Regions from separate parts of the Novosphingobium sp. NFX11 genome, predicted to be linked through region 2. Evidence: riboswitches for the same ligand, from Rfam matches in the RefSeq annotation. Region 2 holds a riboswitch; each other region holds the start of a gene.
The links. Region 2 has a riboswitch for cobalamin ahead of KZO24_RS20615 (TonB-dependent receptor). Riboswitches for the same ligand answer to the same signal wherever they lie in the genome.
Positions count from the first base shown of each region.

Region 1: linked by a shared signal. The riboswitch ahead of KZO24_RS16895 (TonB-dependent receptor) and the one ahead of KZO24_RS20615 (TonB-dependent receptor) in region 2 are both predicted to bind cobalamin.
Region 3: linked by a shared signal. The riboswitch ahead of KZO24_RS12400 (HoxN/HupN/NixA family nickel/cobalt transporter) and the one ahead of KZO24_RS20615 (TonB-dependent receptor) in region 2 are both predicted to bind cobalamin.

Region 1 covers NZ_CP080384.1:3,277,180-3,281,389, reverse strand. The annotation lists gene KZO24_RS16900 (purple acid phosphatase family protein) at 1-1,230, shown strand, start outside; cobalamin riboswitch at 1,703-1,950, shown strand; partial or broken gene KZO24_RS16895 (TonB-dependent receptor) at 2,123-4,177, shown strand.
Region 2 covers NZ_CP080385.1:622,945-627,154, forward strand. The annotation lists gene KZO24_RS20615 (TonB-dependent receptor) at 1-1,569, opposite strand, end outside; cobalamin riboswitch at 1,748-1,989, opposite strand; gene KZO24_RS20620 (AraC family transcriptional regulator) at 2,186-3,421, shown strand; gene KZO24_RS20625 (TonB-dependent receptor domain-containing protein) at 3,487-4,210, opposite strand, start outside.
Region 3 covers NZ_CP080384.1:2,416,163-2,420,372, reverse strand. The annotation lists gene KZO24_RS12405 (hypothetical protein) at 1-273, shown strand, start outside; gene KZO24_RS12400 (HoxN/HupN/NixA family nickel/cobalt transporter) at 610-1,662, opposite strand; cobalamin riboswitch at 1,849-2,091, opposite strand; gene KZO24_RS12395 (nuclear transport factor 2 family protein) at 2,160-2,558, opposite strand; gene KZO24_RS12390 (hypothetical protein) at 2,814-3,074, shown strand; gene KZO24_RS12385 (sigma-70 family RNA polymerase sigma factor) at 3,215-3,787, shown strand; gene KZO24_RS12380 (ribonucleotide-diphosphate reductase subunit beta) at 4,000-4,210, shown strand, end outside.

The DNA.
Region 1 (4,210 bases), on a different replicon from region 2:
GCGGGGGCGGCTGATGCCGTTCCCGCCGCGCCCCCTGCGGTGATCCTCGCCCCGGCGACGGTGAACCCCGAGCGCATCGTGCTCAATCTCACCGCCGACCCGGCGAGCGAGATGGCGGTGACCTGGCGCTCGGCGCCGGGCTCTGCCGGGCAGGTGCAATATGCGGTGGCGACCAGCAGCCCGGACTTCGTGAAATCCCCGATGACCCTCGCCGCGACGACCGACGACGCCGTCCTGCCCGTGCGCGAGGACCCCGCCTTCCGTGCCGCCTATCACTCGGCGGTGCTGAAGGGCCTGCAGGCCGATACCGTCTACGCCTACCGCGTGGGCGACGGCACGCACTGGTCCGAATGGCTGCAGTTCCGCACCGCCTCGCGCGAGGCGAAGCCGTTCCGCTTCATCTACATGGGCGACATGCAGAACCAGATCCTGTCCGAAGCCTCGCGCACGCTGCGCATGGCCTTCCGGCAGGCGGGCGACGCGGCGTTCACGATCCATGCGGGCGATCTCATCAACCGCCACGACAGCGACGCCGAATGGGGCGAATGGTTCACGGCCGGCGGCTTCCTCTATGCCCAGACCCCGCAGATGCCGACGCCGGGCAATCACGAATACGTCAAGGACGAGACCGCCCGCGCCGGCTCCTCGATCAACGGCCAGTGGCGCCGCCAGTTCACCCTGCCCGAAGACGGCCCGGCCGACGTTCCCGCCAGCCGCGAAACCAGCTGGTACACCGACTATCAGGGCCTGCGCCTGATCTCGATCGATTCCATGCAGGTCGACCGCGATGAGAAGGCGAGGAAATCCATCATCAAGTGGCTCGATGGCCTTCTGGCGCACAACCCCAGCCATTGGACGGTGATGTTCCTGCACTTCCCGCTGTTCTCCAGCGAACCGGGCCGCGACAACCCGAAAGTGCGCGCGGCACTGAAACCGCTGATCGACAAGTACAAGGTCGATCTGGTGCTGCAGGGCCACGACCATGGCTATGCACGCGGCGCAATCGGCCCAGATGGCCCGACCACCGACGATGCCGGCTCAACGTATGCGGTGTCGGTGGCCGGTCCCAAAATGTACGATGTCGGCAGCTTGACCTGGGCGCGCAAGTCGGCGTCACGCACGCAGGCCTATCAAGTTATCGATGTGACTCCGGATCACCTGACCTACCGCGCCTACACTGCCACCGGCGAAGCGCTCGACGAAGTCTCGCTGCGTAAAAATACACGTTGACGGCCGGGATCTGGAAACCATCAGTTCGGAAGCAAGCTTTCCTCGCCGCGACGGACACCTTAGCCATCGCGACGAGGATTCTTAAACTGCCCGAGGATAGCAAAGGCGAGGTGTTAGAACTGATCGTGTCGATAGGCATGAAATCCTTTAAAAAATCGGGATATCGACAGAGTTTTGGCGCAGCCTTACGATCGACGAATGGTACAGCCCCCATATTGACAGTTACTTATAATTACCAATACCCGGCTGGGCAGTGCTCATAAGGTGCCTGTCAATCGCTACTGCCGTCGATCCTTAGCTGACACTCAGACTCGGATTGCCTACGTCTACTCCGGCTTGTCTGCTTTCTTTATATCCGCAATCTTTCCGCTGCGGCGCCGCGCGATATTTCCAAAAACATTCTGCGACCAATCAGACACTCTTGTGTCTTGGGAAGGGTTGGGATAGCGCGCTGTGCCTGCGCCCTCATCGGCGCGGACGAGATCGCGCCGGTGCTTCGAAAGAGGCTTAAAAGGGAACGCGGTGAGAGGGGTTTTTGCCCCTCGAATCCGAGGCTGTCCCTGCAACTGTAAGCGGTGAGCGCGATGCATATGCGCGGCGGGGCGAAGGGTCCTGCCGCCAGTCACTGGGCCGGACGCTGCAACATGCGAGGCCTGGGAAGGCCGTGCATCGCTGCGTTGACCCGTGAGCCAGGAGACCTGCCTGCGTCTGGTCGCTCATGCCGTGGTCCAGGGGGTGGCCAGGGCCCGGAATCATTCCGTTCGAGCGACGAACCAGCGGTGGAGGCCGCATCGGTTCGCGCAGACGGTCGCCCGCGGCGTCCGGCCGCAGGCGCGTGCCGACCGTCTTTATGGCGGCACGTCTCCCACCCAGTCGCAGGCGCCCGGGGGGAATGACGATGAATTTGATGACAACCGTTGCGCTGGTGCGCATCGCGACAGGGATCGCGACTGGCAGCGCAATGGTACTGGCGACGGTGCCAGCGCAAGCCAAAGAGGTCCCCGCCGACATCGCACCCGGCGGCTCCAGTGAGATCGTGGTGTTCGGACGCGGCGAGGCCAAGATCGGCACCGCTCATGCCGCCAGCGAAGGTAGCGTCGGCGGATCCGACCTGCTGGTCCGTCCGCTGCTGCGGGTCGCCGAACTGCTCGAGGCGGTGCCCGGCATGGTGGCGGCGCAGCATTCGGGCAGCGGCAAGGCTAACCAGTACTTCCTGCGCGGCTTCAACCTTGATCACGGCACCGACTTCACGACCTACATCGACGGCGTGCAGATGAACCTGCGTAGCCATGGTCACGGTCAGGGTTATCTCGATCTCAACGGTCTGATCCCCGAGGTCGTCGCCCGAGAGGATTTTCGCAAGGGACCGTACCGCGCCGATGGCGGCGACTTCGCACTGGCGGGCGCGGCCTCCATGACCACTATCGATGGGTTCGACCGCCCGTGGATCTCGGTCGAAGGGGGATCCTACATGTCGGGGCGCCTGGCCGCCGGTGGAACCGTCAAGGATGTGGCGGGTGGCAGCCTGACGCTGGTGGGGCAGGCGAAGCGCTATGACGGGCCCTGGCAGGAGGCAGAACACCTTCGGCATTACTCCGGCTTCGCGAAGTACACCGCGCCCACCGGCGGAGGCACCCTCGAAGCTTCGCTCCATGCCTACCACGCCACCTGGCGGCCGACCGAGCAGATCCCGGAGCGGATCATCGGCAGCGCGCTGTGTCCTGACGAGTTCTGCTCGCCCGATCCTTCGGCGCGCGGCCGCACCACACGCTGGGTTGGCAACATCGCGATGCGGCAGCCGAGCTGGAACGCGAATGTCTATGCCCAGTACTACAACTGGAACATGTATTCGAACCCGACGTACGCCGATCCCGATGGCACCAGTGCGCAGATCGACCAGTTCGACAAGCGCTGGATCGTGGGCCTCACCGCGCGCAAGCAGTGGGATGTGGACTCGACGCTGCAATTGAGCGTGGGAACCGAAAACCGCTACGATCACATCGGCAATGTCGGGGTAAATCGCGCAGACACCCGCGCCTTCCTGTCCTCACTGGGACGATACCACGTCGAGGAACTGTCCGGCGCGCTCTACGGTGAAGCGACCTGGAAGCCGGCGCGTGGCCTCAGGCTGACCGGCGGCATGCGGGCAGATTACTACCGCTACACGGTTCGCGCGCGAGATGCCGTGGCGGCCGATCTGGGAACCGGCAGTGGGCATGATTCCATCATATCACCCAAGGTATCTGCAGCCTACGAGATCGTCCCTCAGTTCGAGGTCTACGCCAACTGGGGACGCGGTTTCCACTCCAACGACGTGCGCGGCGCGATAAACGTGGAATCCCCGTGCCCGTGCTCGTGCGCGGCACCGGCAAGGAATTGGGCGGGCGCCTGCAACTGGGCACCGTCTCGCTGACGGCCACGTACTGGTGGCTCGACGTGGGCAGCGAACTGCGCTTCGTCGGCGATTCCAACGCGGTGGAGCCGACTGGCGCCAGCAAGCGTCATGGCTACGAGGTAGTCGGGTTCTGGCGGCCGCTGCCGTGGCTGGCACTCGACGGCAGCTATGTCGCCAGTCACTCGCGCTACGACAATGGCGATCGCATTCCCAACGCGGTCGAGAACGCGGTCTCTGCCGGCGCGGCGATCGTGCTCGACTCATGGGAGGCGAGCGTGCGCGTCCGACATCTGGGGCCCTACCCGCTGATCGAGGACAATTCGGTGCGCGACAAGGGCAGCACGATCGTCAACGCCCGCGCCGCATGGAAGGGCCGCAAGATCGAGATCTACGGTGAGGTGCTGAATATCTTCGACAGCCACGACAAGGACATCGCGTACTACTACGAGATCCTACATCCCGGCGTTCGACACCCATGGCCCGGTGGAGGGGCGTCTCAGCCGCGTGATCGAGCCGCGCACGTTCAAGATCGGCGCACGCTTCACATTCTGATCAAACGCCCTGCCCTGCCCCGCCGTTCGGCAG
Region 2 (4,210 bases):
GCGCTGCTTGACGCCGACTTCGAACTGGCGTGCGGGCGAAAGGCCAAAGTCCTTCTGCGCGTTCGAAGTCGTGATAAGCGCGCTGATCGGGTCGGTGCCGACTGTGAACGAGCCGTAAAGCGCAGTATCGACCGCAGGGTTCAGGACCAGCCCAAAGCGGCCCGAAGTACTGTGATACTTCCGCTTGAAGCCGTTCGCCGGCGTACGCGCGTCGATGCGCTCCAGATCGTACCAGTCCTGCCGGAAACCTCCGACCAGCGAGGCCCAGTCACGCAGTTGGAGTTGGTCTTCCATGAACACCGAATACTGCGTGGTCAGGGTGCGGAAACCGAGCGTGGTGGGCACCGGCGTGATGAAGCCGCCGGGTTCGAAGTCGAACGGATCGACCACGGAACTGCCGCCATAAGGCGAGTTGTTGATGTGGCGGAACTTGACCCGGTTGACGTCGAAGCCGACGAGCAGGCTGTTCTCCACACCCCCACCCAGCGGAGTACGCAAGGTGAGGTCGCCGCGATCGCCGATCTGGTCCTGACGGTGGACGATGTTCAGGTAGTCACTGCGCGTCACCAGCCCGGTCGTTGCGGAATAGCGATAACTTTCGGCGTTGAGCCAGTCGCGATCCGAACTAAGGTAATAAGCCACGTTGCGCAGCGAAATCGCATCCGATGCCTGCCACTCGGTCGTCAGACGTGTCCAGTTGTCCCGGAAATGATCCTCGCTGCCGGTGATGTTGAAGTTGATGAAACGGAAGCGCCTGTCGAACTTGCCGTTGTTCAGCGGACTGCCGAAATAGGGCAACATCTCGACGTCGCCGTAGTCGGAAGCCAGCGTGAAGCTCAACGTCGGGCTGGCGTCCCAGCGCAGCGCGCCGGAGATGGCGAGGTTGCGGTTGTCGCTGTTGCGGTCGGGCCAGCCATCCGAGCGTGTGAAGCTGGCTGCGACACGATAGGACAGACCTCCTCCCACGGGCCCGCCAGCATCACCCGCGATCTGCATCGCGTTGTCCGAGCCGTAGGCCACGCGGGCCTGCATGATGCTGCGGTCGGTCGACGGCTTCTTCATGATGACATTGACCGCGCCGCCGATCGCGCCCTCGCCTGATATGACCGAACTCGGGCCGCGCAGCACGTCGATGCGCTCCACCGTCCAGGGATCGACCGGGAAGGTCAGCGTCCCCGAGGCCACGAACAGGCGCGTGCCGTCCACCAGCAACTGCACCGACCCCTGCCCCGAGAAACCGCGCGCGGCCATCGCCGTATTCCCGTTGCCCGGAGAACCCTGGAAAGTCAGACCGGTAGCGCGGCTGACCGCTTCCTGGATGGAAAGGTCACCACGCGCCCGGATCGCATCACCGTCCAGCACCTCGATACTTGCCGGAGTTTCAAAAACCGTGAGGCCGAGGCGGCTGCCGCTGCTCTTCGTATCGAGGCTGGTTTCGGCCCGCAGGCCCGTTACCAGGATGGTGTCTGCCGGATCGGCCTCGTCTGCGCGCGCGGCCGAGGAAAACACGGATGAGGAAAGCGCTGCGAAAGCGGTCGCGGCGCACAGCGCATATTGGGAAATCGTCATGTGAGAAACAAACCCTGTCCGGCGTCATCGACGTCTGACGAGGGCGTCCGCGCGAACGGTCGGCCCACGCGACGACACGACGCCCCCGGCGCCGTCGCTTGGGTCGATGCGGCCCCCGCCGCACATGCGTCGCTCAGACGGATTTCACCGTGCCTCGGCCATCCCCTGGACCAAGGGCAAGAGCGACCGGACGCTGGCAGGTCTCCTGGCTTGCGGGTCATCGCACGATGCACGGCCTTCCCAGGCCTCGCAGGAGTTAGCGTCCGGCCCAGTGGCTGCGACAGGGCACTTTGGCCTGCCGCGATATGCATCGCGCTCACCGCTCACAGTTGCAGGGACAGCCTCGGATTCAGGGGCGCGAGCCCCCTCACCGCGTTCCCTTTAAGCCCCCTTACGGGAGCACCAACGCGATCATGGCCTCCCGAACCTCGAGAGACGGGAGCCGCCCTACGCGAAGGAAGTGGCGCTGGCAAGCATCGCCGTACGACGCGTGCTTCCGCCCTTCCTTGTCCTTGCAAGGTCGCGCTACGCTCGTGCGATCTTTGGCACTCTTGCCGCAAGATCTCGTACACCGACTTGACCGATGCGGACAGGCGATGCAGCCATTGTTCAGGAGATGGACGGCGCGGCCGTAAGCTCCGATAACCGCGCCTTCCCTTGCGATGCCAAGGACCTGCTGATGCCATTGCCTGCCGATGTGGAATTTGCACGGCTCAACATCCCGCTTCTCCGGCATTTTCCGGAACTGGTCAGCTCGCTTGGCGGAAATCCCGGCGAACTGTTGCGGTTCGCCGGGATTTCCGCCCAGGATTTTCGCGACGACGCCGTTGCGCTCACATATCCCGAGGCGATCCGGCTCCTGACCGTTGCGGCGCACCGGCTGGACTGCCGCGATTTCGGAATGCGGCTGGCTCTGCGGCAACGCGGCGGAGCGATCTTCGGGCCGCTGGGCAATACGATGCGCAGTTCGAGGACGTTCGGCGATGCCCTGCGCTTTGCAAGCGAGCACATCAGCGCACACAGCCGCGCAGCGCGCGTATGGCTGCGGCCGCATGCTGCCGAGGGCACCATATTCGCCGGCCATGAACTGCTGTTCGAAAACAGTGCCGAGCGTATCCAGGCCATCGAGCAGATCCTTTTGATCGGTCATGTCGAGGCGATGGAGATGACCGGCGGCTATGCCCGCGCTCGCTGCGTGCATTTCCGACACGAGCCGCTCTCTCCGCTCGCCGACTATCGTCGCTATTTCGGCTGCGAGGTGCTTTTCGGGGAGCCGTCCGACGGGATCACGTTCTCGGACAGGGATCTCGCCAGTCCGATCCTCAGCCAGAACACCCAAGTCCATAGCGACCTGGCCGCCTACATTGAGAAGCACTTTCCCAAACGAAGTCTACCTTTTGACGCGGAAGTGCGCGGCCTTATCATTCGCAGGCTGGCGCAGGGGGACTGTGCCAGCGTTGAAGTCGCGCGTGCACTGAACATCCACCATCGTACCTTGCGCCGCCGGCTGAAGGAGGAGGGCACCAGCTTTCAGGACGTCAAGGACGGGGTGCGCCGCGATCTGACGCTCTACTACCTGCAACAGACCGACCTCGATTTCCGGGGATCTCCGAAAAGCTCGGCTTCGCCGAACAAGCGGTGTTCTCCCGCCGCTGCCAACGATGGTTCGGCCAGTCTCCCACAAGTATGCGCAGCACACGCCGCCTCCAGGAAAAAGGCAGTATCTTGTCCTCATAGGCAAAAGCGATCCCACAGCGAACCAGCGGGCGCGGGGCGCACCCTGACCTTGGGCACCCGTCACGAGACGCTTGGCAAGCTCGCGGTCGTATGCGTCGTTCCGGATTTCACTTGAGAAATTCCCGTCAAGACATTGCCAGTGCTTCGAAACTCGTCTTCAGCGGTTTCTCGAACAGACACTCAGAAAGCCCGAACCACAGCCATCGACACGATCACCCCTTGCTTTTGGTTCCTTTCCTCGCTTCCGGTGTAGGCACCCGCACGGCTCGGTGAATAGAAGCGGCGCCACCGGGAACTATCCTGCCCGTTGATCGCCTTGGCCGTGAACGTCGTCTTGAACCCGGCCAGCACCGTGGTCTCGATATAGCCACCCCAGCGCGCATGGCTCCGCGCGCGCAGGACTTCGCCGGTGTAGAAGACGTCGGCTTCTTCGGGCGCGGTCCAGTTGACGCCCCATGACGACTTGAGGGCCGGCACGTCATGGCGGAACTCGGCAGTCACGCTTTGCCCAGCAATGTCGTCCATCGCCCGGTGCTTGCCGGTTATCGGATCGCTCAGCCGCGAACCACGCCAGGTGCCGTCAAGAGTCAGCCGCGCGCCGCGCAACACGGTGTCGAGAGGCAGTGTCCCCTGCACGCTCACACCCCATTGCCGCGCATCGCCGATGGTGCCAAGTGCCTGGTCTCCGCTATCGAGAACAAGATAGCCGAGCAATCCGGTGTGCCACTGGTGGTAGGCCTCCACCGCGATCGCCCCGCCCTTGCCCCAGCGGTGGTCGAGGCGGGCCAGGGCGCGCGTCACACGGGCGGGCCGCAGCCCCGAATTGCCGCCCAGCGGCCGCCCGTCGGCCTGGTTGACCGAAGCCGCGAAGTCGGCGAAATCGAGCTGGTCGACGGTCCTGCGC
Region 3 (4,210 bases), on a different replicon from region 2:
CGTATCGATGCGATGCTCGAATGCGGCGCGGCGATGAGCGCCGTGCTTGAGATCATCGGCCCGGACATGCCCTTCATGCTGTCGCGCGGCAGTCACGACACCTGCCTTGCGACCGTGGTGCCGCCGGGCGGCTCCGAGGAGGCCATTGCTGAGGGCTCGACGCTTGCGCTGGCGATGCTGGCCGGGCACGTCGCTGCGGTGCTGGCGAAGGGCGAGCGCGCGCCGCATGCCGCTGATGTCCAGTTGGCCTCGACTTCCATCCGCCTTCACTGACAGCCTGAACCGGCAGCCGGGCTGACAGGTTTCCCCGAACTGTCCCGTCAGAAGCCCGGCCGGGAGGGGATGACGACGGGTGCGCCGTCCACTTTGGTGGTGACATAGGCATTGACGACCGAAGGGCCACACCGCGATGCTCGCACGGGCCAACCAGAGCCAGTAGAGCGTCCTCTCGCTGCTGCACTAATAACGCAATGTTATGTAGAGCCTTCCTGTCCCGGAAGATCTCGAAAAGGCCGTGGTTCCTCATGGTCCGGGCTTTCTTGCGTTGAAAAAGATCCACTCTCGGTCCCTCCCGCTTGCGGGAGGGACCGAGGGTTGGTCGTTTGCGACCTAGTCGCAGCGGGGTGGGTTGGCCGTTGCCCGCATCTCTACCGAGTCCAGCCCGCCCCAGCGGAACACGGCCCAGCTCAGTAACCAGCACACCACGAACAGGCCGATGATCAGGAATCCCAGCGTGTTGAACTGCTCCGAAAGCGAGGCCGCCCCGGACCATACGCCGCCCTCCAGCCCGAATTTCTCCGACAGCAGCGCGGCGGTCTGGATCGAGCCGATCACCAGCGCCACCATGGCGGAGATGGCCGTGATGACGATGTTGTAGTAGAGCTTGCGGATCGGCTTGACGAAGGCCCACTCGTAGGCCCCCAGCATGATGACGCCGTCGGCGGTATCGACCAGCGCCATGCCAACTGCGAACAGCGCCGGGAATACAAGTACCGAGCCCAACGAAATCCCGTCTGCCGCATGGGCGCCGGACAGACCGAGGATGGCGACTTCGGTGGCGGTGTCGAAACCGAGGCCGAACAGGAAACCGAGCGGCGCCATGTGCCAGGCATGGCGCACCAGCCGGAACACGGGGCGCAGGATCTGCGCGATCAGCCCGCGCCCGGCGAGCAGCATGTCAAGGTCTTCCTCGGCATAGGTCCCGCCGCGCCGTACTTCGACGAAGCGCTGCCAGACCCCGCGCAGGATCGCGAGGTTCATGATCGCGATCAGGAACAGGAAGGTCGCCGAAATGATCGTGGCGATCACCCCGCCCGAGCGGCCGAACGCCTCGAAATCATCGAGAGTGCCTGCTGCCAGCGCGATGGTAGTCGCGGCGATCAGGACAATGGCGGAATGGCCGAGCGCGAACCACAGGCCCACGGTGATCGGGCGCTGGCCCTCCTGCATCAGCTTGCGAGTGACGTTGTCGATGGCGGCGATGTGGTCGGCGTCGACGGCGTGGCGCAGGCCGAGGCTCCAGGCGAGGAGGGCGGTGCCCAGCATCACCGGGCTGGCGTGGAACAGGCTGAAGGCCCAGCCCCAAACGAGGAGGTTGGCGGCGACAAGTACGGAAAAGAGCACAGTTATCCGGCTCTTTAGAGGGGTTTTCGCAGGCGACATCGGCGTCATGATCCGTCTTCGCGTCGGCGACCTGACGGGGACTGCCGCGCCGTCGGCGCGGTCGGCACGGGAGGCCCCGGACGGACGCGGCAGCGCCCGGCGTCCCTCGCGCCGATGCGGCCCCCGCCGCACGTTGCGTCGCTCAGACGGACAGTTCCGTGCCGCGGCCATCCCCTGGACCAAGGCAAGAGCGACCGGACGCAGGCAGGTCTCCTGGCTCGCGGGTCATCGCTTGATGCATGGCCTTCCCGTGGCCTCGCATGTCGCAGCGTCCGGCCCAGTGGCTGCCGGTGTCCACCTTCGGGGCACCGGCCTATGCATCGCGCTCGCCACTTACAGTTGCAGGGACAGCCCCGGATTTGGATGAGAACATCCTCACCGCGTTCCCTTTTAAGCCCCTTGCGGGGCACCGGCGCGATCTTTGTCGAAAGGCTCGGGATGAGCGCTTCGACGCGGCTTTCCTAATCGCGCGGCCGTCCCGCCGCAAGAGGCGCGCGCTATTCGGCGATGTTCATGGCGTAAATGCGCCGGGCGAAGCGCCAGCGCGCGCCATGGCGGACGAGTTCGTCGTCGTAGCGGGCGGCGAATTTCATCACCTTGCCTTCGATCCGGGCGATTTCGCGCACGTGGCAGCGGCCCTTGGCAGTGTCGCCCGAAACCTGGATCGCGCCGGGCATGGCGAAAAAGACCATCGCCTCCATCGTGGCGAACAGATCGTCCCAGGTGCGGGAGAGGGCCTCGTGGCCCCGGACTTCGGCGTGGCTGGTGATCCACTCGGCATCGGGCGCCCAGCAATCGAGCCACTGCGCCTTGTCGATCCGCGATGCGGCGTCGGCGTACGTCTCCATCAGTTCGCGGATGGCGGCGCGGTCCTCGGCGGGGCCGGTGAATTGCATGAGGCTCTCCCTTTTGCGGGGAGGGTGTGGTGATGCGGGAGGCGAAGCAAGGGGAGGGGCATCGCGGTGGCAATGGATGCGTTTGGGCTCGGGGCTTCGACAAGCTCAGCCTGAGCGGGTTTGGAGGTTTGCGCTACTGCCGCTCACCCTGAGCTTGTCGAAGCCCCAGCAGTCAGTCGCACCTCCTCAATCCATCACCGACACCGAAATCCACCGGTTCCTCGGGTCATGCGGGTCGGTGGGGATTAGCGCTTCGTGGTCGGCCGCGCCCTCGATGCGGTGGAAGCGGTCTTCGGCGATGCCGTCGTGCATTCCCTGCCGCTGGCACTAGTGGTGGAGCCCAGCACTTCGCGCGCTCGCCGCGCTGCTGTGCCTGGTCCCCTCGATCTCCGAATGCCTGCGGCGCAGCCGATCGAAGTGATCGACGAGATCGGCTGCGCCGGCCGGCCCCATGATGCGATGGGCCTTTCCGCCCCCGTTGAAGAAAGCGCCTCCGAAGAAAGTTGGGTCGCATGAATATCGACCAGATGTCCTTTTCCGCCCGCAGCGCTAACGAGGGCAACGTGGCCGACCGGGTTCGCCGCCTCCTGCCGATGGTTAAGCGGTAAGCCTGGTACGTCCACGGCATCGGGCCGCCCGGAGAGGATCTAGCGCAGTTGGGCCTGGCGGCCCTCACCGAATGCGTGCAGATGCGCGACCTTCAGACTGAGGACGGCTTCGCCGCCTACGCCAAGATGCGGGTGAGGGGGCGATGTTGGACCTCGTGCGCCGCGCCGGGCACGCGCGGGACGTCCGAGCGACGCCGCATGCTGGCCGACAAAGAGACGCAGCTCCGGGGCTGGCTCGGCCGCGATCCGAGGCCCGACGAACTGGCACAGGCGATGGGCATTGGCGAGTGCGAATTGGTTTCGCTGCAGGACGCCGCCCGCCCGATGCGCTTCGAGCCGATTGACAAGGTCTATTCCGATCAGTCGATGACCTGCGCCACGGAAACGCCTGACAGCTTCGCGATGCTGGTCGATGTCGAGATGTGCGGCGCGGTCATCGCGGCGATCACCGACCTGCCGGATCGGCTCAAGCTGATCGTGCAGCTCTACTTCGTCGAGGAACTGAACCTCGCTGAGATCGCCGAGGTCTTGCAAGTTTCGATCCCGCGTGTGCACCAGCTGAAAGCGCAGGCGATCGACAAGCTGGGAGAGAGCCTGAAAGGCGTCGCCGAAGTCCTCTGACCGGCACAATCCGGGGATTCATGCGAGGGCGGCGAAATTAATCACACCCACAACCCCTTGGGGCTGCACTTTTTCCTTGCCCCCACATATTCCTGTGGGAAGATGATTCACGCACTCGATTTGCGCGCGATCTTGCCTATCTCTGGCCTTTCCGCCCAAGCGTGAAAGCGTTGTGGGTGAACGCAATTTCAGACGATCCACCGGAGCCGCCCATGTCCCTTCTCGAAGCCCGCAAGACCTACAAGCCCTTCGAATATCCCTGGGCTTACGACTACTGGAAGATCCAGCAGCAGGTCCACTGGCTGCCCGAGGAAGTGCCTCTGGGCGAGGACTGCCGCGACTGGGTGCAGAACATCTCGGAGCATGAGCGCAACCTGCTCACCCAGATCTTCCGCTTCTTCACGCAGGCCGACGTGGAAGTGC